DNA from 3 places in the Streptomyces sp. NPDC005728 genome. Region 3 is predicted to be linked to each of the others. Evidence: riboswitches for the same ligand, from Rfam matches in the RefSeq annotation. Region 3 holds a riboswitch; each other region holds the start of a gene.
What was found. A riboswitch is a leader RNA that binds a small molecule or an ion and turns the genes downstream of it on or off. The one in region 3 is predicted to bind S-adenosylmethionine.
Positions count from the first base shown of each region.

Region 1: it holds a riboswitch for S-adenosylmethionine, as region 3 does, so the genes downstream of both, ABZ471_RS34270 (aminotransferase class V-fold PLP-dependent enzyme) here and thrC (threonine synthase) in region 3, are expected to answer to the same signal.
Region 2: it holds a riboswitch for S-adenosylmethionine, as region 3 does, so the genes downstream of both, ABZ471_RS17445 (amino acid ABC transporter permease) here and thrC (threonine synthase) in region 3, are expected to answer to the same signal.

Region 1 is NZ_JBEXYL010000070.1:2,209-12,408, forward strand. Features, by position in the region: gene ABZ471_RS34235 (Ig-like domain-containing protein) at 1-445, shown strand, start outside; gene ABZ471_RS34240 (hypothetical protein) at 515-916, opposite strand; gene ABZ471_RS34245 (heme-copper oxidase subunit III) at 1,063-1,683, shown strand; gene ABZ471_RS34250 (c-type cytochrome) at 1,746-2,558, shown strand; gene ABZ471_RS34255 (Rieske 2Fe-2S domain-containing protein) at 2,555-3,613, shown strand; gene ABZ471_RS34260 (cytochrome bc complex cytochrome b subunit) at 3,610-5,247, shown strand; gene trpD (anthranilate phosphoribosyltransferase) at 5,369-6,433, shown strand; SAM riboswitch class IV at 6,519-6,635, shown strand; gene ABZ471_RS34270 (aminotransferase class V-fold PLP-dependent enzyme) at 6,799-8,172, shown strand; gene ABZ471_RS34275 (Lrp/AsnC ligand binding domain-containing protein) at 8,198-8,479, opposite strand; gene ABZ471_RS34280 (rhomboid family intramembrane serine protease) at 8,476-9,219, opposite strand; gene ABZ471_RS34285 (hypothetical protein) at 9,613-9,852, shown strand; gene ABZ471_RS34290 (NYN domain-containing protein) at 9,890-10,200, shown strand, end outside.
Region 2 is NZ_JBEXYL010000022.1:71,408-81,607, forward strand. Features, by position in the region: gene ABZ471_RS17400 (Dyp-type peroxidase) at 1-647, shown strand, start outside; gene ABZ471_RS17405 (GntR family transcriptional regulator) at 673-1,359, opposite strand; gene ABZ471_RS17410 (proline racemase family protein) at 1,389-2,390, opposite strand; gene ABZ471_RS17415 (dihydrodipicolinate synthase family protein) at 2,449-3,345, opposite strand; gene ABZ471_RS17420 (NAD(P)/FAD-dependent oxidoreductase) at 3,440-4,837, opposite strand; gene ABZ471_RS17425 ((2Fe-2S)-binding protein) at 4,830-5,132, opposite strand; gene ABZ471_RS17430 (FAD-binding oxidoreductase) at 5,129-6,307, opposite strand; gene ABZ471_RS17435 (putative leader peptide) at 6,470-6,592, shown strand; gene ABZ471_RS17440 (glutathione S-transferase C-terminal domain-containing protein) at 6,713-7,600, shown strand; SAM riboswitch class IV at 7,679-7,789, shown strand; gene ABZ471_RS17445 (amino acid ABC transporter permease) at 8,131-9,111, shown strand; gene ABZ471_RS17450 (amino acid ABC transporter ATP-binding protein) at 9,108-9,944, shown strand; gene ABZ471_RS17455 (transporter substrate-binding domain-containing protein) at 10,013-10,200, shown strand, end outside.
Region 3 is NZ_JBEXYL010000003.1:32,081-42,280, forward strand. Features, by position in the region: gene ABZ471_RS03310 (extracellular solute-binding protein) at 1-30, shown strand, start outside; gene ABZ471_RS03315 (DUF3263 domain-containing protein) at 66-290, shown strand; gene otsB (trehalose-phosphatase) at 333-1,166, shown strand; gene ABZ471_RS03325 (trehalose-6-phosphate synthase) at 1,163-2,581, opposite strand; gene ABZ471_RS03330 (glucosyl-3-phosphoglycerate synthase) at 2,668-3,663, opposite strand; SAM riboswitch class I at 3,824-3,970, shown strand; gene thrC (threonine synthase) at 3,988-5,271, shown strand; gene ABZ471_RS03340 (MoaD/ThiS family protein) at 5,268-5,543, shown strand; gene ABZ471_RS03345 (cold-shock protein) at 5,986-6,189, shown strand; gene groL (chaperonin GroEL) at 6,465-8,087, shown strand; gene ABZ471_RS03355 (Uma2 family endonuclease) at 8,179-8,850, opposite strand; gene ABZ471_RS03360 (hypothetical protein) at 8,910-9,728, opposite strand; gene ABZ471_RS03365 (DUF397 domain-containing protein) at 9,991-10,200, opposite strand, start outside; gene ABZ471_RS03370 (helix-turn-helix transcriptional regulator) at 10,190-10,200, opposite strand, start outside.

The sequences.
Region 1 (10,200 bases), on a different contig from region 3:
GTCCGGCTTCGAGACCCGCAACGGCGTCAAGGTCGTACTGGCCAAGCAGTACTTCGTACGCATGCGCGGCACCACGGTGGGCATCGCCGAGGGCAGCTCCGACTCCTACGACCTGCCGGTCTACTACGCCACCCGGGTCACCTGGTCCGGCGAGTACGTCCACGCCGCCCCCTGGTCAGTGGGCTCCCAGGGCTACGAGAACGTCAGCCACGGCTGCACCGGCATGAGCACCTCCAACGCCGAGTGGTTCTTCGAGAACGTCCACGAGGGCGACATCGTCAGGGTCGTGAACTCCAACGGCAATCCGATGGAACCCTTCGGCAACGGCTTCGGCGACTGGAACGTCGACTGGAAGAAGTGGCGCACGGGCAGCGCCCTGGTCAACGGCACCCCCGACGGGCCCGCACCCCAGGACGCGCTGCGCCTCCAGCCGACGGCCGTGTGAGCGCCCTGAAGGGGCGCGGGGCCGTGTCGACGTGCGGCTCCGCCACGCCGGTACCCCGCGCCCGAACTCTCAGGCGCTCAGCAACCGCTTCTGACGGAGCAGCGAAGCCAGGGCCGACGCGAACTCCACCGGATCCACCGGCAGCGTCACGGCCGCATCAGCGCGACTCCACGTGGCCAGCCACGCATCCTGAGGCCGCCCCATCAGCAAGAGCACCGGCGGGCACTTGAACACTTCGTCCTTGATCTGGCGGCACACCCCCATGCCCCCCATGGGCACGGCCTCACCGTCGAGCACACAGACGTCGATGCCGCCCTTGCCCAACTCCCGGACGACCGCCTCAGGAGTCGCGCACTCCACGAACTCGACCAGAGGGACGTCCGGAGCCGGCCTGCGGCCGGTGGCCAACCGCACCTGTTCCCGTGTGCGGGAGTCGTCGCTGTACACCAGCACCGTAGCGGTCGGCTGCATGCTTCCTCCGGGACGTCGGCGTCGTACGGACAGGGCCGTTTGGGGCGGATGTTACTCCCATGAACACCACGTCAACACCGGTTCGGCGGGCAGCAACACTCCGAACGGCACCCCCCGGAGTGAGGGCGGGATAAGCGACCGACATAATGTCGGTCGTGGCGACAGCAACGACAGTAGAAACCGGGCACGCGCACCCGTCGGTCAACCGACCGAACCTCACCAGCGTCGGAACCATCATCTGGCTGAGTTCCGAGCTGATGTTCTTCGCGGCCCTCTTCGCGATGTACTTCACCCTTCGATCGGTGACCGGTCCGGCGCACTGGAAGGAGCAGGCGGAGGCGCTCAATGTGCCGTTCTCCGCGACGAACACCACGATCCTGGTGCTTTCCTCGCTCACCTGTCAGCTCGGCGTGTTCGCTGCCGAGCGCGGGGACGTGAAGAAGCTCCGTGGCTGGTTCATCCTCACCTTCATCATGGGTGCGATCTTCATCGGCGGTCAGATCTACGAGTACACGGAGCTGGTGAAGAAGGACGGAATCTCCCTGTCCTCCGACCCGTACGGCTCGGTGTTCTACCTGACCACCGGCTTCCACGGCTTGCACGTGACGGGTGGTCTCATCGCCTTCCTGCTGGTCCTCGGTCGCACCTACGCGGCGAAGAGGTTCACGCACGAGCAGGCGACCGCCGCGATTGTCGTGTCCTACTACTGGCACTTCGTCGATGTGGTCTGGATCGGCCTCTTCGCCACGATCTACCTGATCAAGTAGCCGGGATCGCTCCCGCACATCCAGAAGCATCGACGCAGAAGATCCTGACACCGGGGTAATCCGTGAAAAAGCTCTCCGCACGACGACGCCATCCGCTGGCGGCGGTCGTCGTCCTACTCCTCGCGCTGGCGGCTACTGGGGGGCTCTACGCCGTGTTCGCGCCCGCGGACAAGGCGCAGGCCGATGAAACCTCCCAGTCCCTGACCATCAAGGAGGGCAAGAAGCTCTACGAGGTCGGCTGCGCCAGCTGCCACGGCACCGGTGGCCAGGGCTCCTCCGACGGCCCGAGCCTGATCGGCGTGGGCGCCGCGGCCGTGGACTTCCAGGTCGGCACCGGCCGTATGCCGGCCGCGACCTCGCAGGGCCCGCAGGTCGTCAAGAAGAAGAACATCTACACCCAGGCCCAGATCGACCAGCTCGCCGCGTACATCGCGTCGCTGGGCGCCGGTCCCGAGGTGCCGACGAAGGAGCAGTACGGCCCGGACGGGGCGGACATCGCCAAGGGTGGCGACCTGTTCCGCACCAACTGCGCGCAGTGCCACAACTTCACCGGCAAGGGTGGTGCCCTCACCAAGGGCAAGTTCGCGCCCGACCTGACCGGCGTCGACCCGAAGCACATGTACGAGGCGATGCAGACGGGCCCGCAGAACATGCCGTCCTTCCCCGACACCACGCTGTCGGAGAAGAACAAGAAGGACATCATCGCGTACATGCACGCGATCAACAGCAGCGAGACGGAGCAGCCGGGCGGCATGGAACTGGGCGGCCTCGGGCCGGTCAGTGAGGGTCTGTTCGCATGGATCTTCGGTCTCGGTGCCCTGATCGCGGTAGCCGTCTGGGTCGCCGCTCGGACCGCAAAGGCCAAGAAGTCATGAGTAGCCAAGACATTCCAGAAGAGAACCTGCCTGCTGAGCAGGAGCACGCGCACGGCGCCGTGAGCGTCGCGGACGAGGAGAACCCGTTCGCGGACCCGGGGCTGCCGCCTCACGAGCACCGGATCCAGGACATCGACGAGCGGGCCGCCAAGCGGTCCGAGCGCGTCGTCGCCCTGCTGTTCACGGTGTCGATGCTGGCCACCGTCGGCTTCATCGCCGCGTACGTGGCCGTCCCGAGCGACAAGTCGATCTTCGTCTTCCCGCTCGGGCACATCAGCGCGCTGAACTTTGCGCTCGGTCTGACGCTCGGCACGGCGCTGTTCTGCATCGGCGCGGGCGCGGTCCACTGGGCCCGCACCCTGATGTCCGACGTCGAGGTCGCCGACGAGCGTCACGCCATCGCGGCCTCTCCCGAGGTCCGTGCGAAGGTCCACGCGGACTTCAAGCAGGGCGCCAAGGAGTCGGCGCTCGGCCGGCGCAAGCTGATCCGCAACACGATGTTCGGCGCGCTCACCCTGGTGCCGCTCTCCGGCGTCGTCCTGCTGCGTGACCTCGGCCCGCTGCCCGGAACCTCGCTCCGCCACACCCTGTGGGCCAAGGGCAAGCTGCTCGTCAACATGAACACGAACCAGCCGCTGCGTCCCGAGGACGTCGCTGTCGGTTCGCTGACCTTCGCCAAGCCCGAGGGCCTGGAAGAGGCCGACGAGAGCTTCCAGAACGAGATCGCCAAGGCCGCCCTGATGATCATCCGGCTCCAGCCGGACAACATCAAGGACAAGCGCGAGCTGGAGTGGTCGCACGAGGGCGTCGTCGCGTTCTCGAAGATCTGCACCCACGTCGGCTGCCCGATCTCCCTGTACGAGCAGCAGACGCACCACGTGCTGTGCCCGTGCCACCAGTCCACCTTCGACCTCTCCGACGGCGCCCGAGTGATCTTCGGCCCCGCCGGTCACGCCCTGCCGCAGCTCCGCATCGGCGTGAACGACGAGGGTTACCTCCAGGCGCTCGGCGACTTCGAGGAGCCCGTCGGTCCTGCATTCTGGGAGCGCGGATGAGCACTACACCGAACGAAGAGTCTCGCTCTCGCGAGAAGGCACCGGCCGGCGAGCGGATCGCCGACTGGGCGGACGGCCGGCTCGGGATCTACTCCCTGGCCAAGTCCAACATGCGCAAGATCTTCCCCGACCACTGGTCGTTCATGTTGGGCGAAGTCTGCTTGTACAGCTTCCTCATCATCATCCTGACCGGTGTCTACCTGACGCTGTTCTTCCACCCGTCGATGAACGAGGTGGAGTACCACGGCAGCTACGTCCCGCTCCAGGGACAGCTGATGTCCGAGGCGTTCAGCTCGACCCTGCACATCTCCTTCGACGTGCGCGGTGGCCTGCTCATCCGGCAGATCCACCACTGGGCCGCGCTGATCTTCCTCGCCGGCATGTTCGTGCACATGATGCGCGTGTTCTTCACCGGCGCGTTCCGCAAGCCGCGTGAGATCAACTGGCTGTTCGGCTTCCTGCTGTTCGTCCTCGGCATGTTCACCGGCTTCACCGGTTACTCGCTCCCGGACGACCTGCTCTCCGGCACCGGTGTCCGCTTCACCGAGGGCGCGATCCTGTCGATGCCGATCGTCGGCACGTACATCTCGTTCTTCCTCTTCGGCGGCGAGTTCCCCGGCCACGACTTCGTCGCCCGGTTCTACTCGATCCACATCCTGCTGCTGCCGGGCATCATGCTCGGCCTGGTGGTGGGCCACCTGATCCTGGTCTTCTACCACAAGCACACGCAGTTCGCGGGCCCCGGAAAGAGCGAGAAGAACGTCGTCGGCATGCCGCTGCTGCCGGTGTACATGGCCAAGGCCGGAGGCTTCTTCTTCCTGGTCTTCGGCGTGATCGCGGCCATCGCCGCGGTGACCCAGATCAACCCGATCTGGGCCATGGGCCCCTACCGGCCCGACCAGGTCTCCACCGGCGCCCAGCCCGACTGGTACATGGGCTTCGCCGAGGGTCTGGTCCGCTACATGCCGGGCTGGGAGATCAACTTCTGGGGTCACACGCTGGTCCTGGGCGTGTTCATCCCGCTGGTGCTCTTCGGCCTGGTGCTGATGGCGATCGCGGTCTACCCGTTCATCGAGTCCTGGGTCACCGGCGACAAGAGCGAGCACCACATCCTGGACCGCCCGCGCAACGCCCCGACCCGCACCGCGTTCGGCGTCGCCTGGGTCACCGTGTACATGGTCGGCCTGGTGGGCGGTGGCAACGACCTCATCGCCACCCACTTCCACCTGTCCATCAACGACGTCACCTGGTTCGTCCGGATCGCCTTCTTCGCCGGACCGGTCATCGCGTTCATCGCCACCAAGCGGATCTGCCTCGGCCTGCAGCGCCGCGACCGCGACAAGGTGCTGCACGGTCGCGAGACCGGCATCATCAAGCGCCTGCCGCACGGTGAGTTCATCGAGGTCCACGAGTCGCTCAGCCAGGAGCAGCTGCACACCCTCACGGCTCACCACCAGTACGAGCCGGCCGAGATCGGCCCGGCGGTCGACGAGAACGGTGTCGAGCGCAAGGTGAAGACGGCGGAGAAGCTGCGCGTCAAGCTCAGCGACGCCTACTACGGCGACGACAACCAGATCCCGAAGCCCACGGTCGACGAGTACAAGGAGATCACGAGCGGCCACGGCCACCACTGATCCCCGCGTCGCCACGCCACGGTCGAAGGGCCCCGTCCGGCTTACGGACGGGGCCCTTCGCCGTGTCCCGGGCTGGATAGGGTGGGACCACACTGTTCTTCTACGACACCCAGGAGCGGCTATGAACGCTGTGACCCCCGCTGGAGGCGACACCGCGGCGGGCCGTTCCTGGCCCGCCCTGCTGAACGGGCTGCTGGAGGGCCGGGACCTGTCCGCCGACGACACGGCCTGGGCGATGGACCTGATCATGAGCGGGGAGGCGACCGACGCGCAGATCGCCGGGTTCATGGTGGCGCTGCGCTCCAAGGGCGAGACGGTGGAGGAGATCACCGGCCTCGTGCGGACCATGTACGAGCACGCGAACGTGATCGAGGTGCCGGGACCTGCCGTCGACATCGTCGGCACCGGCGGCGACGGCGCCAAGACGGTGAACATCTCCACGATGTCGTCCATCGTGGTCGCCGGCACGGGAGCGAAGGTCGTCAAGCACGGCAATCGCGCCGCGTCCTCCGCCTCCGGGTCCTCCGACGTCCTGGAGAAGCTCGGCATCAATCTGAACCTGACCCCGCAGCGGGTCGCCGAGGTCGCCGACGAGGCGGGCATCACCATCTGCTTCGCGGTGAAGTTCCACCCGTCGCTGCGTCATGTCGCCGCGGCGCGCGGCCAGTTGGGGATCCGTACGACCTTCAATGTCCTCGGTCCGCTGACCAATCCGGCCAAGGTGCGGGCCCAGGCCGTCGGGGTCGCCGACCCGCGCATGGCGCCGATCGTGGCCGGGGTCCTCGCCGAGCGCGGCAACTCCGCCCTGGTCTTCCGCGGCGACGACGGCCTGGACGAGCTGACGACCACCTCCACCTCCCGAGTGTGGGTGGTCCGGGACGGCAAGGTCGCCGAGGAGCGCTTCGACCCGCGGGACGTCGGCATCGACCTCGTACCCGTGGAGGCCCTGCGCGGCGCCGACGCCTCGTACAACGCGGAGGTGGCGCGGCGCGTGCTGGACGGGGAGAAGGGGCCCGTCCGGGATGCGGTGCTGCTGAACTCTGCGGCCGCCCTGGTGGCCCTCGACCCGACCGAGGCCCCGCTGGCCGAGCAGCTCCGGGCCGGCATGGCCAAGGCCGCGGAGTCGATCGACTCGGGCGCGGCCAAGCGGACCCTGGAGCGCTGGGTGACGGCCAGCAACACCTGACACTCACGCCGTGTGACGCAGGGCGCAGTCCAGGATCCGGACTGCGCCTTGCGCGGCGAAGATCGTGTGGCAGGATGTCGTACCAGGTCATGAGTGACAGTCAACAGGCCCCGGCCGGCTGTCCGGCAACCCTCCGTCCGTGGCGGGGTGCCCCGGGTGAAGACCAGGCCGTGGGCAGCGAGGTCTACGGCAAGCGCGGACCCCTCGCACACCAGGGGTCCTGGTCGTCGAGGGAGCCTTCCGTGAGCAAGCGAATGCGATAGGGCGTAGAGCCCCGCCTCCGCATCCCCCTTTTCACCTTCCTCCGTGCTTGAGCCACGCCTGCTCGCACGGTGGTTCCGCCTTGCCTCTCACGGGAGTTCACCATGTCCGTCTCCACCGCTGCCGCCGACCAGACCGTTTGCCGTGACATTTCGGGGGCGCTGCCCGTTCTGGGCCGGGATGTCACCGTCCCGCTCGTCACCGGCGGTGAGGTCACCTACGCCGCGCTCGACTACGCGGCCAGCGCCCCCGCCCTCCAGCGCGTCTGGGACGACGTGGCGGCCTACGCGCCGTACTACGGCAGCGTCCACCGCGGCGCCGGCTACCTCTCCCAGCTCTCCACCGACCTGTTCGAGAACGCCCGCAGGACCGTCGCCGAGTTCCTCGACTGCCGTGCGGCCGACCAGGTGGTCTTCACCCGGTCGACCACGGACTCCCTGAACCTGCTCGCCCGCGCGCTCCCCGCCGACTGCCAGGTCTTCGTCTTCGAGACCGAGCACCACGCCTCCCTGCTGCCCTGGCAGGACGCCCGGGTCACCTGCCTCGACGCGCCGCGCACCCCGCGGCAGGCCGTCGAGACCCTGGAGCGGGCCCTCGCCGGCCGCGACCCGTACGGCCCGGCCCTGGTCTGCGTCACCGGCGCCTCGAACGTCACCGGCGAGCTGTGGCCGGTGCGCGAGCTGGCCGCGGCGGCCCACGCGCACGGCGCCCGGATCGTCCTGGACGCCGCCCAACTGGCGCCGCACCACCCGGTGTCGGTCCAGGACCTGGACGTCGACTGGGTCGCCTTCTCCGGCCACAAGCTCTACGCCCCCTTCGGCTCCGGCGTCCTGGCCGGCCGCGCCGACTGGCTGGTCGCGGCCGAGCCGTACCTCGCGGGCGGCGGCGCCAGCCGCAGGGTCAGCCGGCGCGAGGACGGGGGAGTGGCCGTCGAGTGGCACGAGACGGCCGCCCGCCACGAGGCCGGCTCCCCGAACGTCATCGGCGCCTACTCCATCGCCTCCGCCTGCAAGGCGCTGACGGAGGCCGGTTTCGACACCCTCGTGGCCCGCGAGCAGCACCTGATCTCCAAGGTCCGCGAGGGCCTGGCCGAGGTGCCCGAGGTCCGGATCCTCTCCCTCTTCGGTGACGACGCGCCGCGTGTCGGCGTCATCTCCTTCGTCGTGGACGGCTGGAACAGCTCCCACTTCGCCGCCGCCCTCTCCGCCGAGTACGGCATCGGCGTCCGCGACGGCCTGTTCTGCGCCCACCCGCTGGTGCGCACCCTGCTGGGCTCCGACCCCCAGACCCAGGGCGAGTGCGGCGCCCCCGAGGCCGCGCCCGGTGAGAAGTCCCTGAACGCCATCCGGGTCAGCTTCGGCGCAGGGACCCCGGACGAGCACGTGGAGCGCTTCGTGAAGGCCGTGCGGGAACTGGTGACCGAGGGCGCGAAGTGGACGTACCGCACAGAGGAAGGGCGCTGCGTCCCCGCTGTCTGACCGGAGAGTGCCTAGGAGGCGGCGTTCACGAGTCGAGACCGATCGCGAACGCCGCCTCCAGGTCGTGCTGGGAGTACGTGCGGAACGCGACGTGCGTGTCGGTCGCCTCCACGCCGGGGATCTTGCTGATCCGGCCGGGGATGACGTCGGCGAGGTCCTCGTGCCGGCTCACCCGGACCATGGCGATCAGGTCGTAGGTGCCGGTGACCGAGAAGACCTCGCTGACGCTCTCCAGTGAAGCGATCTGCTCGGCGATCTCGGGGATCCGGTCCACGCTGGTCTTGATCAGGACGATCGCGGTGATCACGACGGGTTCTCTCCCTCGGGTGCCGGAGCCGGTGCGGACTTCACTCTAGTCCCACGTCCGTAGCGCACCCACGCGTAGCCGAAGCCGAGGCCGAAGCCGACCAGGTGGGCGAGGTAGGCCACCCCGGGGCCCTCGCCGGCACGGCCCGCCGCGAGCCACTGGAGGGCTGCCCAGAAGGGCAGCACGACCCAGGCCGGGAAGCGCATCGGCAGGAAGAACAGGAACGGGAGGAGACTGGTCACGCGGGCACGGGGAAACAGGAAGAGGAATGCTCCGAGCACCGCCGAGATCGCCCCGGAGGCGCCCACCAGCGACTGCTCGGACGTGGCGTTGGCGGCCGCGTAGCCCAGCAGGGCCAGGTAGCCGCAGCCGACGTAGAACAGGGTGAACTCCACCCTGCCCATCCGTTCCTCGGTCATCAGCCCGAAGACGAAGAGGAAGAGCATGTTGCCGAGCAGATGCACCCAGCTGCCGTGCACGAACAGGGCGGTGGCCGGGGCCAGGACCTCCCGGGCGGGCGCGTCGAACAGGTCCGCCGGAACCACTCCCCAGTGCCGGAAGTACGCGCGCTGCGCTGCCGGCAGCGTGTCCACGGAGCCGTATGCCGGAGTGAGCCCGGAGGCCGGGCCCAGAACGAAGATCACGGAGCACAGGGCGATGAGGGTGTACGTCATCGGTGCGGAGGTGCCTCTGACCGCCCTGAGTGTTCGGGCGGCCGCGGTGCTCCAGGTGGTGATCATGACTACAGAGCATGACGTAAGGGGACGCAACCTGACAGACCGCCTCGCCGCCACGGCCTGTCCGGCGGATCGGGTCGGAGGGAATCGACGGCGCCTTATCGGTGCAGGTGAGCGGGGTAGGGTGCGTGCATCTGCAAGGCGGAGGAGGGCGGCGACGCGATGGGGGTCCCCCCGTGCGAGCGCAGCCGAGCGTGCGGGAGTCGGCGAGTGACGGCGACGCGGCTGGGGGTACCCCCTCCGGGGGAGCGCGTGCCGTACCCCGCGTCTCCGGCAGGATCCGCCGGACAGGCCCTGCGGACGGGCGGGCGGCGAGTACCCGCCAGGCCGTAGGGTTACGAGCCACACGCGTCGAGCAGCGGCGCGGACCGACCGAGAAGGAAGCGAACAGTCACGATGACGGTTCCCCTGCCGACCGCCACGACACGATGGCGCTGCACCCTCTGCGGCAACCTCACCCGCTTCGACGTCTCCCGCTCGTCGAAGGTCGTCGAGTACGTCCACCTCGACCTCGCCGGTGAGCCGACGGTCGAGGAGCGCGAGGTGGTCAGTGAGACCATCGAGTCGGTCCGCTGCCGCTGGTGCAACGCGGTGGACCAGGTGGAACTCGTGGACAGGCCGGGTGCCGGCTCCTGAGCGGAGCGGGCCCCGTACAGGTATTGGGGTGTGACGGATGGTGGAGACCGCAGGCGGGGGGCCGGGCGACGGCACCGCCGAGGTGCTTGACCGTCCGCTGCCCGACGGTGTGCGCCGGCGGGTGGTGCAGATCGTCTCGGACGGCTTCGGCGGCCTGACCGTCGCGGAACTGCCCGCCCAGCTGAGGCAGTACGCCCGGTTCGCCCCGAACCGCCGGGCCAAGTTCGCCGGGAACGCGATGGCGGCCGCCGTGGAGACCGACGCGCTCTTCCGGCAGCGGATCGGGGAGAAGTTCAGAGAGGCGCAGCCGGAACTCTCCGGCGCCCTCGACTCCGGCTCGCCGCCCCC
Region 2 (10,200 bases), on a different contig from region 3:
TCCTCTTCCATGTGCGGGCCCGCCGCATGGACCTGTGCTTCGAACTGGCCCGGCTGGTCACGCGGCGGCTGGGCGGCGCGGCCACGGTGGCGGACGAGGTGCATGCCTTCCAGTACTTCGACGAGCGCGACCTGCTCGGGTTCGTCGACGGCAGCGAGAACCCCGGGGAACGACGCGCGGACGACGCGGTGTTCATCGGGGACGAGGACCCCGGCTTCCGCGGGGGCAGCTATGTGGTGGTGCAGAAGTACCTGCACGACCTGACGGCCTGGGACGCCCTGCCGACGGAGGAACAGGAGAAGGTCATCGGGCGGACGAAGCTCGCCAACGTCGAACTTCCTGACGACGTCAAACCCGCCGACTCCCACGTGGCGCTCAACACCGTCACCGACGAGGACGGCGACGAGCGCAAGATCGTACGCGAGAACATGCCGTTCGGCACCCTGGGAGCGGGCGAGTTCGGCACGTACTTCATCGGCTACGCGCGCACGCCGGACGTCACCGAACACATGCTGAGGAACATGTTCCTCGGCGACGGGAAGGCCCCGCACGACCGCATCCTCGACTACTCGACCGCCGTCACCGGGTGCCTGTTCCACGTGCCGACGACGACCTTCCTCGACGACCTTCCCGACCCTCCCGGCTGAGCTCCGCAGCCGTCGGGACGCCTGGTCAGTCCCGGGCCGCCCAGAGACCGCGCACATGTCCCAGATGCCGGGTCATGATCTCCTGCACCGCCTTCTCGTCGCGCTCCAGCAGCGCGTCCAGGAGGTCCAGATGCTCCTCGGCCGAGGCCAGCAGACGGCCCGCCTCGACCAGGGCGGTCAGTCCGTAGAGGCGAGAGCGCTTGCGCAGGTCCGCGACCACCTCCACCAGGTGCGCGTTGCCGGCCAGCGCGAGCAGGCCCAGATGGAAGCGGGTGTCGGCCTCGACGTAGGCGATCAGGTCGCCGGCCACCGCCGCGGTGACGATCTCCCGGGCCGCCGGCCGCAGCGCCTCCAGGGAGACCCGGTCCGCCGTGCGGGCCAGGTCCGTCACCGTGGGGATCTCGATGAGCGCACGGATGTTGGTGTACTCGTCCAGTTGCCGGTCGGAGACGGCGGTGACCCTGAAGCCCTTGTTGGGCACGGTGTCGACCAGGCCCTCCTTGGCCAGGTCCAGCATCGCCTCCCGCACCGGCGTCGCCGAGACGCCGAAGCGGGCCGCGAGCGACGGCGCCGAGTAGACCTCGCCCGGCAGCAGCTCGCCCGCGATCAGCGCGGCCCGCAGCGCGTCGGCGACCCGCTCGCGGTAGCTGCTCCGCCGTCCGCCGAGCCGGGGGAGCGCGGGTGCGTTCGCCTGCTGCGGTTTCTGTGCCATGTCACGCATCATCGAAGTCTAATCGGAGTCTAGAGGACGAAGCCCTCGGGGAACGGATCGGTCGGATCGAGCAGGTACTGGGCCGTGCCGGTGATCCAGGCGCGGCCGGTGAAGCTCGGCAGGACGGCGGGGATTCCGGCGACCTCGGTCGTGCCCAGCAGCCGCCCGGTGAACCGCGTACCGATGAAGGACTCGTTCACGAACTCGGTGTGCAAGGGGAGTTCGCCCCGCGCGTGCAGTTGCGCCATGCGCGCGCTCGTACCCGTCCCGCAGGGCGAGCGGTCGAACCAGCCGGGGTGGATGGCCATCGCGTGCCGGGAGTGGCGTGCGGTGGCGCCGGGCGCGTACAGGTGGACGTGGTGGCACCCGCGGATGGACGGGTCCTCCGGGTGGACCGGCTCCTCCTCGGCGTTGATCGCCTCCATCAGCGACAGCCCGGCGGCGAGGATGTCGTCCTTGCGGGCACGGTCGAAGGGCAGGCCGAACTCGTCCAGCGGCAGGATGGCGTAGAAGTTGCCGCCGTAGGCGAGGTCGTACGTCACCGTCCGCCCGTCGGCGAGCACCGCCGTGCGGTCCAGTCCGGCACTGAAGGAGGGCACATTGTGCAACGTGACGTTCGTGGCGGCACCGTCCTCGACCGCGACCTCGGCGACCACGACCCCCGCCGGCGTGTCCAGGCGGACGGTGGTCACCGGTTCCACGACCTCCACCATGCCGGTCTCGACGAGCACGGTCGCCACGCCGATCGTGCCGTGCCCGCACATCGGCAGATAGCCCGAGACCTCGATGTAGATCACCCCCCAGTCGCAGTCGGGGCGGCTGGGCGGCTGGAGGACCGCGCCGCTCATCGCGGAGTGCCCGCGCGGCTCGTTCATCAGCAACTGCTTGACGTGGTCGCGGTGTTCACGGAAGTACAGCCGCCGCTCGTTCATCGTCGCACCGGGTACGGTGCCGATCCCGCCGGTGATCACCCGGGTCGGCATGCCCTCGGTGTGCGAGTCGACGGCGTGCAGGACGAGCTTGCTGCGCATCTGCGGTCCCCTTTCCGTGGTCCGTTGCTCGGTGGTCCGTTGCGCGGTCCGGCGTCCGTTACGCGAGGCCCGCGGCCACGGCCTTCTCGGTGGCCGCGCGGACCGCGGCCTCCTGCTCGGGCAGCAGCGGGACGCGCGGCGGGCGCACGGGGCCGCCGTACCGGCCGACCACGTCCATGGACAGCTTGATGGCCTGCACGAACTCCGTCTTCGAGTCCCAGCGCAGCAGCGGGTGCAGCTGCTGGTACAGGGGAAGCGCGGTGGTGAGGTCCCCGGCCACGGCGGCACGGTACAACTCGGCCGAGGCCCGGGGGAGCGCGTTGGGGTAGCCGGCCACCCAGCCCTTGGCGCCGGCCACGGCCAGCTCCAGCAGGACGTCGTCGGCGCCGATCAGCAGGTCCAGCTCCGGGGCGAGTTCGGCGATCCGGTAGGCGCGGCGCACATCGCCGGAGAACTCCTTGACACCGTGGATGTGGCCCTCGCCGTGCAGCCGGGCGAGGAGTTCGGGTACGAGGTCCACCTTGGTGTCGACCGGGTTGTTGTACGCCACCACCGGCACGCCCGCCCTGGCGACCTCCGCGAAGTGGGCGAGCACGGACCGTTCGTCGGCGCGGTAGGCGTTGGGCGGCAGCAGCATCAGGGCTTTGCACCCCGCCTCGCCCGCCTGTTCGGCCCAGCGCCGGGCCTCCGCCGAGCCGTACGCGGCGACGCCCGGCATGACGCGCGCGCCGCCGATCGCGGCCACGGCCGTCTCCACCACCCGGGCACGCTCCTCGGGCGTGAGTACCTGGTACTCGCCGAGGGAGCCGTTGGGTACGACGCCGTCGCAGCCGTTCGCCACCAGCCAGGCGCAGTGCTCGGCATAGCGGTCGTGGTCGACGGAGAGGTCGTCGCGCAGGGGGAGTGCGGTGGCGACGAGGACACCGTGCCAGGGGCGGTTCTCCGGGAGGGTCATGAGCGGTCCCCAATCCAATAGCGTGTGACATGTTACTGAGCAGCCAGAGGTGTGGTGCGCGCCTTCGGCACGGGTCAGCCGGGCTCCTGGCCGGTCATTCGGGCTTCTGTTCGGGCAGTGCCGCGAGCACTCCGAGCGGCACCGGCCGGGCGAACGGCCGACGCCCGGGGGTGAAGGGGCATCCGGCCAGCCCGGCCACCGCGGGCCCGCACATCCGGCCCTGGCACCAGCCCATCCCGGCCCGGGTGAGCAGCTTCACGGTGCGCAGGTCCCCGGCCCCGAGCGTGTCGACGGCCGTACGGACCTGGCCGGCGCTCACCTCCTCGCAGCGGCACACCACCGTGTCGTCCGTGATCCGGCCGGCCCAGTCGGCCGGCGGGGTGTACACCGCGTCGAGTACCGCGTAGAACTCCCGCAGTCGGGTGCGGGTCCGGGCGGCCGCGGCCCATCTGCGCGGGTCGGGTGCGGTGCCGTGCAGCCGGGCGGCGACCGAGCGGCCGGCGATGTGCCCCTCGGCGAGCGCGAGAGCCGCACCGCCGATGCCGGTGGTCTCGCCGGCCGCCCAGACGCCCGGCACATCGGTGCGCTGCTCGCCGTCGACCCGGACGTCCGTCCCCGAGAGGGTGCAGCCGAGGGTCTCGGCGAGGTCGGTGTGCGGCAGCATGCCGTGCCCCACAGCGAGGGTGTCGCAGGGGATGCGGCGGGCGCCGGCGGGCCTGGGCCGCCCGTTCCGGTCGAGCGCGACGACGGTGACCGCCTCCAACCGGTCGGAGCCGTGTGCCTCCACGACGGTGTGCCGGGGCAGGGTGCGGACGCCCCGGCGCAGCAACAGGCCCGCGTACCAGGCGCCTTCGGCCAGCTTCCCGGGGTGCGCGGCGAGCGCCGGCGCGTGTCGCAGCAGGGCCCCGGACCCGGCGGACTCGACCAGCGCGGCCACCTGGGCGCCCGCCGCCGCGAGTCCGGTGGCCACGGGCAGCAGCAGGGGTCCGGTGCCGGCGACGACGGCCCTGCGGCCCGGCAGCACCAGGCCGCCCTTGAGCATGGCCTGGGCGCCGCCCGCGGTGACGACACCGGGGAGTGTCCAGCCAGGGAAGGGCAGCACCCGCTCGTAGCCGCCCGTGGCGAGCAGCACGGCGTCGGCGCGGACGGTGACGCCCTCCTCCTGCAGAGGGCCGTGCAGCGCGTGCACCGCGAACGACCCCGAGCCGGCGTCCACGCACCAGACATGGTGATCCGTCAGATGCGTGATCCGTCCGGCGGTGACGTGCCGGTCGAGCCCGTCCCGTAGCCGTACCCAGGCGCGCCACTGGTGGTGCAGGGTCTGGGGGCGGCGGGCGCCGAGGGCGGCGGCGGGCTGCCGGTAGAACTGCCCGCCCGCCTGCTCGGCCGCGTCGAGGAGGGTCACGCGCACGCCGCGCGCGGCCGCCGCCAGCGCCCCGGCGAGTCCCGCCGGACCCGCCCCGACGACGGCGAGATGCGGTCGCTCAGTCATCGTCCCGGCCCGTCCCCTCCTGTGTGCGGATCACATCGCCCGGCCGTACGGGGACCAGGCAGGCCCGCTGGTTCGGGCGTCCGTTGACGGTCACCAGGCAGTCGAAGCACACCCCGATCCCGCAGAACACCCCGCGCGGGCGGCCGGCCTCGCGCGTACTGCGCCAGGAGGTCACCCCGGCCGCCCACAGCGCGGCCGCGACGGTCTGGCCGGGCAGCGCCCCGACGGGCCGTCCGTCGAAGGTGACGGTGAACGCGGCACCCGGCCGGGCTCCGGCCAACTCCAGTGGATTCATGGGGTGTTGCCTCCGATCGCTTCGGGCCCCGCAGGCGTTTCGAACCGCTCCGGGCGAAAGGGCGCGAGATCCAGGTCCGCGGCCCTGCCGGTCAGTGCCTGGGCGATCAACTGCCCGGTGCCGGTGGCCAGTCCGATGCCCGCTCCCTCGTGGCCGCAGGCGTGATACAGCCCGGGCACCCGGGGATCGGGGCCGATCGCCGGGAGGTGGTCCGGCAGATACGGCCGGAAACCCGCGTACGTCCGCAGCGCGCGCACCCGCTCCAGGAAGGGGAACAGCCCGATCGCCCCGGCCGCCAGCGCCCGGACCGCCGGCAGCGACAACGAGCGGTCGAAGCCGACCCGTTCACGGGTCGCCCCGATCAGGACCGGCCCGGCGGCCGTGCCCTCGACCACCGGCGAGGTTCTGAGCGCGGCCGAGTCGCTCGCCACGTCGGCCACGTAGTCCGCGGCGTACACCTTGTGCCGGACCATGCACGGCAACGGCTCGGTGACCAGGACGAAGCCGCGCCGGGGGAGGACCGGGAGGCGTACGCCCGCCAGTGCGGCGAGGTCACCGCCCCAGGTGCCGGCCGCGTTCACCACCGCCGGCGCGTGGATGTCCCCCTGGCCGGTGCGGACGCCGAGCACCGCGCCGTGGGGCGTGCGCAGCACCCCGGTCACGGCCCGGCCCGTGTGCAGACGGGCGCCGGAGACGCGGACCAGATGGGCGGCGGCCAGCGCGGGCATGACCTGCGCGTCCTGCGGATAGCGGACACCGCCCGCCATGCCGGGGGCCAAGTGCGGTTCCAGCTCGCCGAGTTCGTCCGGGCCGACGGGTTCGGCCGTGACGCCGGCGGTGCGCTGGCCGGCGACGAACTCCGTCAGTGCGTCCAGTGCACGGGAGGTCGACGCGACCACCACACCGCCCTTGGACTCGTACTCGACCGACGGCCCCAGGTCCTCGGCCAGCTCCGCCCACAGGCGGGCCGACAGCAGGGCGAGTTCCAGCTCGGGGCCCGGCTCCTTGTCGGAGACCAGCAGGTTGCCCTCGCCGGCGCCGGTGGTGCCGCCGGCCACCGGGCCACGGTCCACCACCCTCACGTCGAGGCCGGCGCGGGCGGCGTACAGGGCACAGGCCGCGCCCGCCATGCCGGCTCCGACGACCACGACATCGCAGGTCAGTAGCTTCGCCACGGCAGTACTATGTCACATATCGCTGATTTTGAGGAGACCCCCGAACCCGCTCGTCGCCCGTCTGTCGCCCGCCCGGAGTCCCAGGCGTGGACACCCTCTTGACGTCGCACGACGCCGGATCGACACTCCAGGGAGGGAATCCTAGTGAACGGGTAGGGAAACATGGTGCGCCTCAGGACGGTCGTCGGCCGAGCGGGCCGTACGCCGCTGCGTGCACCTCTGCTCACCTCACGCCTTCACATCGACCTGCTCCGCGTCTGCAGCGCGATCAGCCCTCGGGGCTGAGTCCGGCCTTCCGGGCCCGGCCGGGCCGCCCTTGCGCCGAGCCGAGCACGTCCCGCACCCACCGACCGACGACCCATCTGCCGCGCGTACGTCCGTGCGCGCCCGCACCAGGGGAGACGCATGTCCACCACTCCGCTCGCCGCCGTCCCGTCCGCCCACCGCACCGCGCCCGCCTTCCGGGGCCGGATCGGCCGGGACGCGCGCAGCGGCCACTACGCCGTGCCGCACCGCTACCGGCTGCATCTGTCCACGGCCTGTCCCGACGGGCTGCGCCTCGCCGTCGGGTACAGCCTCCTGGGCCTCGACGGCAGCTGTCCGGTCACCTTCCTGCCCGCCCTCCCGGACGGTCCCGGTGACGGCCACTCGGCCCTGCGTCCGCTGTACGAGGCGAGCGCGCACCACTACACCGGGCCGGCCCTCGCGCCGGTGCTCAGCGACGACTGGTCCGGACGCATCGTCAGCACCCATGCCCCCGACATCCTGCGGGACCTGGACCGCTTCCCGAAGGACGGCCGTGCCTCCCTGTATCCGTGCGGGACGGAGAGTCAGATCGAGGCCGTCGAACGACTCTGTGCCGAGGGCATCGAGGAGGCCGCGCAGCGCGCCGGACGGGCCGGCGCCGACCCCGCCGAGCGGACGGCGGCCCTCGACGTGCTGCTGGACACGCTGGGCAGGCTGGAGCGGTACCTGCAGGGCGAGCGGTACCTCCTCGACGACAGGCTCACCGCCGCCGACATCGAGTTGTGGGTGACCCTGGTGCAGCTGGACACCGTGCACCGCTGCCACCTCGACGCCTCCGCCGTGCACCGCATCGCCGGCCACCCGTCGCTGTGGGCCCACGCCCGCCGGCTGGCCGCCCACCCCGCCTTCGGTGCCCACCTCGACCTCGACGGCATCGCCCGACGCCACCACGGCCGCTGCCAGGGCCTGGAGGCCGCCGGAGCCGCGGTCCAGATCCTGGACTGGACGAGCCACGCCGCGGACGCCACGGACACTTCGCGCAGGTGAGAGCGGGCCGAGCAAGGTCCAACCCTCGGACACTCGTTGACAATCGAACGGCCGGCTGACTTACTTACCGATCAGAACGGTCATGAGCGTCAGCGCCAAGCCCTGGCTCGCTGACCGGCAACCCTCCCCTCACGGTGGGGTGCCCCAGGTGACGACCGGACCGGACGACGTTTTCGGTAAGCGCGAGGGCCCCGCGGGGCCGGAACAGTGACAGGTGACGCCATGTACGCAGCTCCCAGGACGGCCGCCCGCCGCCCTCAGGGCTGCGTACGCTCGTCCGCGAACCTGCTGGTCGCCAACCGCGCCGTCGATCTGCTCCGCGTGAACAGCGCACTGTGTACCGCACCGGGCCGCGCCCGCTGTCGGGGCTGACACCTCCCCGCAGCCCCGCACTCCCTGACGAACACCGCCCGCGCGGTGTGCCGTTGCCCTCCCCGCCCCCGGTGCCCCCGCACACCCGTGCGCTGAGCATGCCGCCGTAGCGCACGGCTGCCGTGGCCCTGGGGTGTCCGACTCCGCCGGAGCCCACCATGAGTGAACCCCCAGGCACCGCAGTGTCCCTCGCCGAGGCACCGCCCGCCGACGCCCCGTCAAAAACCCTCGCTGCGCAGCGAGTTCTGCCGCTCAGGCGACCCGGACGCTGGATCGCCACCGCCGTCGTCCTGGTCCTCGTGGCCCAGTTCGTCCACGGCCTGACGACCAACCCCTTCTACCAGTGGGACCGCTTCGGGTACTGGTTCCTGCGGCCGACGATCCTCGACGGCCTGTTCATCACCCTCGAAGTGACCGCGTACAGCGCGGTGCTGGGCCTGCTCGGCGGCGTCCTCCTCGCGCTGGCCCGGCTCTCGAGGTCCCCGGTCCTGCGTGCGGTCAGCTGGACCTACGTGTGGGCGCTGCGCTCCGTCCCGCTGATCGTGGTGCTGCTCTTCCTCTACAACTTCAGTGCCCTGTACAAGACGTTGAGCGTCGGCGTCCCCTTCGGGCCGGCCTTCTTCTCCTTCGACGAGTCGAAACTCGCCACCGACATGGTCATCGCCGTCATCGGCCTCAGCCTCAACGAGGCGGCCTACGCGGCCGAGGTCGTCCGGGGCGGCATCCTCTCCGTCGACCAGGGCCAGCACGAGGCGGCGGCCGCCCTCGGCCTGCCGAAGAGCTACCAGTTCACGAAGATCGTCTTCCCGCAGGCGCTGCGCTCGATCACCCCGAACTACGTCAACCAGCTGATCGGCCTGGTCAAGAGCACGTCGCTGGTCTTCTACGTCTCGCTCCTCGACCTGTTCGGCACCGCGCAGACCATGGGCGCCACCTACCCCGGCGACATCGTGCCGCTGCTGCTGGTCGTCACCGTCTGGTACCTGATCCTGACGAGCGTCGTCTCCGTCATCCAGTTCTACGTCGAGCGGTACTACGCCCGGGGCGCAAGCCGCAACCTGCCGCCGACGCCGTTGCAGCAGCTCCGTACAGGTCTCACCGACCTGCGAGCCCGCATCCGCAGGGAGGCCGCCGTATGACCGCGAAGACACTCGAGCCGTCGGCGGACGTCGAGGCCGCCACCGTCGAGGTGCACGACGTGCACAAGTGGTACGGCACCCACCGGGTGCTGAACGGCATCGACCTGACCGTGCGTCCGGGCGAGGTGACCGTCGTCCTGGGCCCGTCCGGCTCCGGTAAGTCCACGCTGCTGCGGGTCATCAACCACCTGGAGAAGCCGGAGATCGGCTACGTCAGCGTCAACGGCGAACTGATCGGCGTGAAGCGGCAGGGCGACCGAAGGGAGGCGGAAGTCCCCCCGGCCGAGGGCAGGGGGAGGCTGAAGGAGCTGAGCGAGCGCGCCATCCTGGCCCAGCGCAGCCGGATCGGGTTCGTCTTCCAGAACTTCAACCTGTTCCCGCACCTGACGGTCCTGGACAACGTGGCCGCCGCCCCGGCCGCCATCGGCAAGCTCGGCAAGCCCGAGGCGCAGGAACTCGCCCGCGCACTCCTCGGCCGGGTCGGCCTCGCCGACAAGTCGGACGCCTACCCGCGGCAGCTGTCCGGCGGCCAGCAGCAGCGCGTCGCCATCGCCCGCGCCCTCGCTCTGCGCCCCGGCGTCATCCTCTTCGACGAACCCACCTCCGCCCTCGACCCCGAACTCGTCGGTGAGGTCCTCGCCGTCATCAAGGACCTGGCGTCCACCGGCACCACCCTCGTCATCGTCACCCACGAGATCGGCTTCGCCCGCGAGATCGCCGACCGGGTCGTCTTCATCGACGGCGGAAGGATCGTCGAACAGGGCCCGCCCTCCGAGGTCCTCGACAAGCCTCGGCACGAGCGGACCAGGGACTTCCTCAGCAAGGTCCTGTGACCCACCGCTCCCCACGACCTCCCCCCACGCCACCGCTCTCATCACCCTCTCAGCGACAAGGAACGGCCATGTCTACCCACTTTCCCCGACGCAGCCTGATACGCGGCATCACCGCGGCGACCGCCGTCGCCACCCTCGCCACCGGGCTCGCCGCCTGCGGTGGTGACAGCGACGCCGCCACCAGGACCGACGATGCCGCCTCCGGGAGCGTGAGCGTCGGGCAGCTGTCCAACGGCGCGGCCGAGGAGACCGCCCT
Region 3 (10,200 bases):
ACGGCGGCGGACAGCAGCGACGTGAACTGAGCCGGCTGTCCGTGGCCGGCGTTACGGTTGCCCCCATGGAACTGGGCAGCCGTGAGAAGGCCATCCTCGCGCTGGAGCGCCGGGGCTTTCCCGGCCCCGGCGCGAAGGAACGGGCGATACGCGAGGAACTGGGCCTGGCACCGGTGCGCCACTACCAGCTCCTCAACGCCCTGCTGGACGACGAGCGGGCGCTCGCGCTGGATCCGGTGACGGTGAACCGCCTGCGCCGCGTCCGCGAGGCACGCCGATCCGAGCGCTGAGCCCCAGGAGTGACCGGAGCCCGCGCTGGATACTGTCGCTGTATGGACCTTCTGCCGACTCCGGCGACCAAGGCCGGCCGGGACGGACTGCAGGCGCTGCTCGCGAAGCCCGGCTCAGCAGTGATCGGGCTGGACTTCGACGGCACGCTCGCCCCGATCGTCGAAGACCCCGAGCAGGCCCGCGCCCACCCCGACGCCGTGGCCGCCATCGCCGCGCTCGCCCCCAAGGTGGCCTCCGTCGCCGTGATCACCGGCAGGCCCGCCGGGGTCGCGGTGCGGTACGGCGGCTTCGCGGGCGTGCCCGGCCTGGAACACCTGGTCGTCCTCGGCCACTACGGCGCCGAGCGCTGGGACGCCGTGACCGGCACCGTCACCGCGCCCCCGCCCCACCCCGGCGTGGCCGCGGTCCGCGCCGAGCTGCCGGGCCTCCTGGACCGGGTCGGCGCCTGGCACGGCACCTGGATCGAGGAGAAAGGGCGCGCCGTCGCCGTCCACACCCGCCGCGCCGACGACCCCCAGGCCGCCTTCGAGGCCCTGCGCGAACCCCTCGCCGACCTCGCCGCCCGGCACGGCCTGATCGTCGAGCCCGGCCGGTTGGTCCTAGAACTACGCCCGCCGGGCACGGACAAGGGGGTCGCCTTCCTCGACCACGTCCGCGCCACCGGCGCCGAGTCCGTCCTCTACGCCGGCGACGACCTCGGCGACCTCCCCGCCTTCGCGGCCGTGGACGAACTCCGCTCCGACGGCACCCCCGGCCTGCTGGTCTGCAGCGGCAGCAGCGAGGTCACGGAACTGGCAGAACGCGCAGACGTCGTGGTGGACGGCCCGGGAGGGGTCGTGGCGCTCCTGCGAGCTCTGGCGGAACACACGCCCTAGCCGTCGAGCGCGTGCAGCTGATCCAGGAACCACTGAACGGGCGGCAGCGCCGTGGCGGCCGCGGCCAGCCTCTTCGACCGTTCCGCCCGCTCACCTCCCGGCAGGCTCAGCGCCTCGTGCAACGCCCTCGCCGTCCCCCCGATGTCGTACGGGTTCACCACGATCGCGTCCTCGCCCAGCTCCTCGTACGCCCCGGCCTCCCGGGACAGCACCAGCGCGCACCCCTCGTCGGAGACGACCGGTACCTCCTTGGCGACCAGGTTCATGCCGTCCCGGATCGGGTTGACCAGGGCGACGTCCGCGAGCCGGTACGCGGCCAGGGAGCGCGCGAAGTCGTCCTTGACGTGCAGCACGACGGGGGTCCAACCCGCGGTCCCGTACACGGAGTTGATCGTCTCCGCGACCCGCTGCACCTCCGCCGTGTAGTCGCGGTAGACGGCCAGGTCCTGCCGGGACGGATAGGCGAAGGCCACATGGACCACCCGTTCGCGCCACTCGGGGTGGTCCTCCAGCAGCTGCCGGTACGCCAGCAGGCCGCGCACGATGTTCTTGGACAGTTCGGTGCGGTCCACCCGGACGATCGTCCGGCGCCCCTCGCCGATCTCCTCCCGCAGCACGGCCATCCGCTCGGTCACGTCCGCCCGGTGCGCCCGCTCCCGCAGGAAGTCCGCGTCCGCCCCCAGCCCGTGCACCCCGATCCGGGTTCCGGACGGGATGCCGGGACCCAGCACCGTGTGACAGCAGTCGGTGAACGCGTCCGCCCACCGCCGGGTCAGGAACGCGGCCCGGTCCGCACCCAGGATGCCGCTCAGCAGCTCGGCCGCGATGTCGTCGGGCAGCAGGCGGAAGTAGTCCGGCGGGGCCCACGGGGTGTGCGAGAAATGGCCGATGCGCAGGTCGGGGCGGAGCTGCCGGAGCATCCGGGGGGCGAGGGCCAGGTGGTAGTCCTGGATGAGTACCGCGGCGCCGTCCGCCGCCTCTTCCGCCAGCGCCTCGGCGAAGGCGCGGTTGTACGCCTCGTACGACGCCCACTGCCGCCGGAACTCCGCGTCGAAGATCGGCTCCAGCGGCGTCTGGTACAGCATGTGGTGGACGAACCACAGCACCGAGTTGGCGATGCCGTTGTACGCGTCGGAGAACACGGTCGCGTCGATGCCGAGCATCCGCACCCGCTGCCCGCCGGTCTCCTCGGCCGGCAGCAGGCCGCCGCCCGCGCGCCGTACCGCCTCCCGGTCGCCGTCGCCCAGCGCGGCGCACACCCACACCGCGTCCGTGTCCGGCCCGATGGCCGACAGACCCGAGACCAGCCCGCCGCCGCCCCGTCGGGCGTGCAGCGAGCCGTTCTCGAGGACCTCGTACGAAACCGGGCCGCGATTGGACGCGACCAGCACCTCAGCACCGTGGGTGGAAGCCATACGCCTCAACCTAGCCCGGCCCCGAAACGCTCAAACGTACGGTCCGCCCCGGAAGGGGGCTGTATACAGCCGTTTTCGTGCGCCCCTCACGCCACCCGGCGCGCCGCGTACTCCGCGATCTCCGCCATCGGCGGCCGCTCCTCGGTGTCCACCGAATAGGTGCGCGGCTCGAACCCGTCCTCACCGCGCTCGAACTGGGTGAGGGAGGGCCGGACGAGGTGGCCGCGGGCGAGCCTCAGCTGGGCCGTGCGGTAGATCGCCGCGGCCATGCGGCCGAGGGCCTGCCCGTCCTGGTGGCGGTGCTTGCGCACCCCGACGTCGACCTGGGCGAGGGCGTCCAGGCCGACGAGGTGCAGGGCGTCGACCAGCATGCCCAGCTCCACGCCGTAGCCCACCGGGAACGGCAGCTGTTCCAGCAGCGAGCGGCGGGCCGCGTACTCGCCGCCCAGCGGCTGCACGAATCCGGCCAGCTGCGGCCAGTGCAGGTTCAGCAGCGGGCGGGCCACGAGTTCCGTGACCCGGCCGCCCTGTCCCACCCGTCGCCCGCCACCGCCCTTCTGCGGAGCTCCTTCGGCGTACACCTCCTCATAGCCGGCGAGCGGACGGTCGTACATCGCCTTGACCAGGTCGACGCCCGGTTCGGTGAGCAGCGGGCCGACGATCCCGGAGACGAAGTCGGAGGAGAAGTCCTTCAGGTCGGCGTCGATGAAACAGATGATGTCGCCGCTGGTCACCAGCAGGGAGCGCCACAGCACCTCGCCCTTGCCGGGGACGGCCGGGATGCGCGGGAGGATGTCGTCGCGGTGGACGACCCGCGCGCCCGCGGCGGCGGCGACCATAGAGGTGCGGTCGGTGGACCCGGAGTCGACGACGACGATCTCGTCGACCAGTGGGACCTGCTGCATGAGGTCGTGGCGGATGACCGCGACGATGTCGCCGACGGTCTCCTCCTCGTTCAGCGCGGGCAGGACGACGGAGACGGACTGACCCGTGCGCTGCTTGGCGGCGAGTATCCGGTGGAGCGGACGGTCGGTCGCGGACCAGGAGCGGGTGGTCAGCCAGTGTTCGACTTCTTCCAGCACGGTCTGCGGCTCCTCACTGTCGTGATCACAGGGGGTGACCGTGTGATCCATCTCGCGGTTCGGACGACTATCTCAACTGTCCTGGCCTTCGGTTACAGTCTTGAACAACGCCGATGACCATCGCATGTCGAGGGGTCAAGACGCGTTGACAACCGAATACCGCTCATCCAGAGGGGCAGAGGGATACGGCCCGTTGAAGCCCCGGCAACCCTCCAGCCGGTCTTGTCACGTTGACGTGGCGAGGCTCCCGGCTAGGGAAGGTGCCAAATCCGTCTCACGGCGAGATGCGTCGTGAGGAAGATGAGGAGAAAGGGCCTCGCCTCCATGGCTGTGCAGACAGTTGCAAGCACCAGCAATCCCGCCGTCGACCTCGGTCCCGCCGCAGCCCTGAGCTGTCGCGAGTGCGGCCACCGGGTTCCCCTCGGGCCCGTGTTCGCCTGCGAGGAGTGTTTCGGCCCGCTGGAGATCGCGTACGACTTCTCCGCCTACGACGCCGAAGAGCTGCGTAAGCGCATCGAGGCCGGTCCCGCGAACATCTGGCGTTACGCGCCGCTGCTGCCCGTCCCCGCCGACGTGGCCGGCAAGCCCAACATCAACCCGGGCTGGACCCAGCTCGTCAAGGCCGACAACCTGGCGCGCGAGCTGGGCGTCACCGGCGGGCTGTACGTGAAGGACGACTCCGGCAACCCGACGCACTCCTTCAAGGACCGGGTGGTGGCCCAGGCACTGGAGGCCGCGCGCGCCTTCGGCTTCACCACGCTCTCCTGCTCCTCGACCGGCAACCTGGCCGGCGCCGTCGGCGCCGCCGCGGCCCGCGCCGGCTTCCGCTCCTGCGTGTTCATCCCGCACGACCTGGAGCAGGGCAAGGTCGTCATGGCCGCGGTGTACGGCGGGGAACTGGTCGGCATCCAGGGCAACTACGACGACGTGAACCGTTTCTGCTCCGAGCTGATCGGTGACCCGGCCGGCGAGGGCTGGGGCTTCGTCAACGTCAACCTGCGGCCGTACTACGCGGAGGGCTCCAAGACCCTGGCGTACGAGATCTGCGAGCAGCTCGGCTGGCGGCTGCCGGACCAGATCGTGGTCCCGATCGCCTCCGGCTCCCAGCTGACGAAGATCGACAAGGGGCTGCAGGAGCTGATCAAGCTCGGGCTCGTCGAGGACCGGCCCTACAAGATCTTCGGCGCGCAGGCCGAGGGCTGCTCGCCGGTGTCGACGGCCTTCAAGGCCGGCCACGACGTGGTCCGCCCGCAGAAGCCGAACACCATCGCCAAGTCCCTCGCCATCGGCAACCCGGCCGACGGCCCGTACGTCCTCGACATCGCCCGGCGTACCGGCGGTGCGGTGGAGGACGTGACCGACGAGCAGGTCGTGGACGCGATCAAGCTGCTGGCCCGGACCGAGGGCATCTTCGCGGAGACCGCCGGCGGAGTGACTGTCGGCGTGGCGAAGAAGCTCATCGAGAACGGTGTCCTGGACCCGTCGCTCACCACGGTCGTCCTCAACACCGGCGACGGCCTCAAGACGCTGGACGCGGTGGCCGGCACCGGCCTCACCGCCACCATCCGCCCGACCCTGGACTCCTTCCGAGAGGCTGGCCTCGCATGAGCGTGACCGTTCGCATCCCCACCATCCTGCGCACCTACACCGGCGGACAGGCCGAGGTCGCCGCCGACGGCGCGACCCTCGCCGAGGTCATCGAGGACCTGGAGAAGAACCACACCGGGATCGCCGCCCGGGTGCTGGACGACCAGGGCAAGCTGCGCCGCTTCGTCAATGTGTACGTCAACGACGACGACGTCCGCTTCGAGCAGGGCCTGGAGACCGCGACCCCGGAAGGTGCCGGTGTCTCCATCATTCCGGCCGTCGCCGGCGGCTGACAGAATGACCGATCATTACCTTCGGTAACCCAGGTTACCGATTGTTCAACAGATTGCCCCCTCCGTGAGAGAAGCGGAGGGGGCAATTCTGTGTGATTGAGCGCGGTACAGTTGGGGAACGCGTTCCGGGTCTGCGGGTCGTAGACCTCGGAATCATGTCGTACGCCCGATAAGAAGTAGCCAAAGTGCACGGGTTGTATGCGGCTTTTGCGCCTTTTGTGTAGCCCGACTTGCCCTGAATTCGCACGAATTCTCGGCAGATTCCGGACCGGGCTCGTCCAGAATTCTCGTCCGATTGACCTGTTGCAGACGGCAGTTGGACAGATACATTCAGCCGCGGTCGACGCGTTCCGGCGCACGCCCCCGACCAATGGGGGGTGAGGTCTGACCCGGGTCCGCGAAGTGTGGATCTGTGCAAGGGCCAGTAATAGGGGAGTTAGGCATGGCTCAGGGCACCGTCAAGTGGTTCAACGCGGAGAAGGGGTACGGCTTCATCGCGGTCGACGGTGGTGCGGACGTCTTCGTCCACTACAGCGCCATTCAGATGGACGGCTACCGCACCCTGGAAGAGGGCCAGCGGGTGGAGTTCGAGATCTCGCAGGGCCAGAAGGGCCCGCAGGCCGACATGGTTCGCCTCAGCGCCTGAACGTTTCTTGTTGCCGAAGGGCCCGCACCCCGTCACCGGGGCGTGGGCCCTTCGTCCCGTTCGCCCCAGGCTGTTCCTCGAAGGCGCTTGCACTCGACCATGCCGAGTGCTAATCATTGGCGTTAGCACTCTGAAGGTGAGAGTGACAAAGAAGGACCGGGTCGGTGAGGCCCGCAGGCCAGGTGGGGCAAGGAACCACAGGTCGGCGAGCCGTCCGTCGCGGGCGCGGGCGCGGTCCGAAGGAATCACCCCCAGTCCTGGAGGGACCACTTCACATGGCCAAGATCATCGCGTTCGACGAGGAGGCGCGGCGCGGCCTCGAGCGCGGCATGAACCAGCTCGCGGACGCCGTGAAGGTGACGCTCGGCCCCAAGGGCCGCAACGTCGTCCTCGAGAAGAAGTGGGGCGCCCCCACGATCACCAACGACGGTGTCTCCATCGCCAAGGAGATCGAGCTCGAGGACCCGTACGAGAAGATCGGCGCCGAGCTGGTCAAGGAAGTCGCCAAGAAGACGGACGACGTCGCCGGTGACGGTACGACCACCGCGACCGTGCTCGCCCAGGCCCTCGTCAAGGAAGGCCTGCGCAACGTCGCCGCCGGTGCCAACCCGATGGCCCTGAAGCGCGGTATCGAGAAGGCCGTCGAGGCCGTCTCCGCCGCCCTGCTGGAGCAGGCGAAGGACGTCGAGACCAAGGAGCAGATCGCCTCCACGGCGTCCATCTCCGCCGCCGACACCCAGATCGGCGAGCTGATCGCCGAGGCCATGGACAAGGTCGGCAAGGAAGGCGTCATCACCGTCGAGGAGAGCAACACCTTCGGTCTGGAGCTCGAGCTCACCGAGGGCATGCGCTTCGACAAGGGTTACATCTCCGCCTACTTCGCCACCGACATGGAGCGGATGGAGGCGTCCCTCGAGGACCCGTACATCCTCATCGCCAACTCCAAGATCGGCTCGGTCAAGGACCTGCTCCCGCTGCTGGAGAAGGTCATGCAGTCGGGCAAGCCGCTGCTGATCATCGCCGAGGACGTCGAGGGCGAGGCCCTGTCGACCCTGGTCGTCAACAAGATCCGCGGCACCTTCAAGTCCGTCGCCGTCAAGGCCCCGGGCTTCGGTGACCGCCGCAAGGCCATGCTCGGCGACATCGCCATCCTCACGGGCGGCGAGGTCATCTCCGAGGAGGTCGGCCTCAAGCTGGAGAACGCGACCCTGGACCTCCTGGGCCGCGCCCGCAAGGTCGTCATCACCAAGGACGAGACCACCATCGTCGACGGCGCCGGCTCCTCGGAGCAGGTGGGCGGCCGGGTCAACCAGATCCGCGCCGAGATCGAGAACAGCGACTCGGACTACGACCGCGAGAAGCTGCAGGAGCGCCTGGCGAAGCTCGCCGGCGGTGTCGCGGTCATCAAGGCCGGTGCCGCCACCGAGGTGGAGCTCAAGGAGCGCAAGCACCGCATCGAGGACGCCGTCCGCAACGCGAAGGCCGCCGTCGAGGAGGGCATCGTCGCCGGTGGTGGCGTGGCCCTGCTGCAGGCCTCCTCGGTCTTCGAGAAGCTGGACCTGGAGGGTGACGAGGCGACCGGCGCCAACGCCGTGAAGCTCGCGCTCGAGGCCCCGCTGAAGCAGATCGCCGTCAACGGTGGTCTCGAGGGTGGCGTCGTCGTGGAGAAGGTGCGCAACCTGGCCGTCGGCCACGGTCTGAACGCCGCCACCGGCGAGTACGTCGACATGATCGCCGAGGGCATCATCGACCCGGCGAAGGTGACGCGCTCTGCCCTGCAGAACGCCGCCTCCATCGCCGCGCTGTTCCTCACCACCGAGGCCGTCATCGCCGACAAGCCGGAGAAGGCCGCCGCGGCCGCTCCGGGCGGCATGCCGGGCGGTGACATGGACTTCTGATCGACCTGACGGTTGATCGCCTGTCCTTCGGACCGAGGGCGGTGCTTCCAGCTTCTGGCTGGGGGTGCCGCCCTCGGGCGCTTCGTGAGGCTCAGTCGGCGTAGTCCTTGAGTTCCTGTGTGTCGAGGATGACGTCGACGGGGGAGGGGAGCACGACGGTGGCTCCCCAGGGGTAGGACGGGGACCGCTGATAGCGGCCGTTCTTCGGCTCGCTGTACACGACGACTGTGCTGTTGTCGCGGTCGATGAGGAGATAGACGGGGATGCCGACCGCCGCATAGCCGACGGGCTTGTCGACGCGGTCACGTTGGTGCGTGTCCCTGTCGTGGGAGGTGATCTCTACGGCCATGAAAATGCCGTCGGAGCCCGACCACTCGCCGTGTCCCGTGAAGTGGCCCTTGGGAGCGACGGCCGCATCCGTGCGGGCGCGGCCCTTGCGATACGCCTCGGTCCTCACACCAGACTCGCCGTAGACACGGAGCTCAGGGCGGTGCTGCATGCATTGCTCCTGCAGCCAGACCAGGATCTCCCGGTGGTTGCCGTCCGGCATCGCCTTGACCTCTAGTTTTCCGTTGATGTACTCGAGGCGGACGGTCTCCGGCGCCCGGCGCTCCAGCTCCTCGAAGTCTTCGACGCTGAGCGGGTCCTTGGTGCGGACCCGCCCGTCGACGAATTCGAGGTGCACGTTCTCCGGGGCCGCGCCGGCGAGTTCCTCGAAGTCCTCGGCGGACATCTGCGGGCGTTCAGCGGTGCTGGGGGTCATGGCTTCGCCTCCTCTCCCCCATCGTGCCCCGGGATGGTGTCGTCGGACCGTAGGAGCGGTCATGCGGGTGTCCTCTCTCGTCGTCGTAGGGACATCGCAGCCCGGATCTCGCCCACGCGGGCATGGACTGCGGGAGCGGGCAGAGGCGTGCGGGGGTGCGCGGGAGCGCGTTCGCCCCGGCAGCCGCCGCACAAGCCCCCCGGCAGTGCTTCCGGGCGCCCCGGTACTCCGCACTCCGCGCACTCCAGGACCCGGCGGGGCGGGCACGGGGCGGGTGGTTCCGGCGGGAGTTTGTCGGTCAGGCGTCGGCGGAGCAGGGCCGCCGGACTATGGACGGGCGTGGGCAGGCCTGCGGTCAGCGCGGCCAGGAGGGTCTTCTCGGTGGCCCCGCGTGCGAACCACTCCTCCGCCAGCGGGGCGAGCGCGGCGCAGTCGGCGGCGGAGAGGGACAGCACCGGGGCCGTACGACCCAGGGCGGCGAGGAGGATGTGGGCGCGGGAGCGGGTGGGGCGGGGCCGTTCGGGTGGGTCCTCCGGTACGTCGCCGCGCGTGAAGGCTGCCCACCAGGTGTCGTCACGCGCGGTACGGGTCCACCACGATCGGGTGATCCAGCGCGAGCCGCCGCCTTCCGTCTCCAGCCGCTCCCTACCTCGCCGTAAGTGCCCGGCTGCCTGGAGGCGGTTGAGGGCTGTGCGGAGTGCGCACTGACCGTACGGGAGCTGTTTGGCCAGCGTCTTCACGGAGATGTCGGCGCCGTCGGGGAGGCGGTCGAGGTACGCGGCGATGGCGGCTTCGCGGGCGGGTAAGTGCGCGAAGTCGTGGTTGGTACGGGGGAGTTGGTCCGGTGCGGAGCGCTTGCCGTAACCCGGATTGGCCATCGGGTGCGGGGTCGCGTGCGCGGGCAGGGGGGCAGCACTAAAGTTGGCTTCAGCCACGGGATCGGGTCCTCGTCCGGTCTCGTTGGTCAAGCCCCCGCAGGTGTTGGCGCACCTGGCGGGGGCTGTTCGTTATGCGGGACGTTAGAGGTCCGTGACTGTCTGTCGCAAGTCGGTCGCGGCAAGTCAACTCGCGGGGTGGGAGGGTGGGTTGAACCCTCCACCCATTCCATGCAAAGAGGGCTCGGGGCTCGGTGCCCGAGGCTCAAGCGCCGAGGCTTCTGAGGTTTCCGACGAACGCCGACCAGGCCTCCGCCCGGAACACGAGCTTCGGGCCGTGGGGGGCCTTGGAGTCGCGGACGGGGACGAGGGTGGGGTGGCCGCCGGCGACTTCCAGGCAGTCGTTGCCACCGCCGCCCCCGCTGTAGCTCGACTTGTGCCAAACGGCCGTGTTCAGGTCGCAGTCAGGGATGTT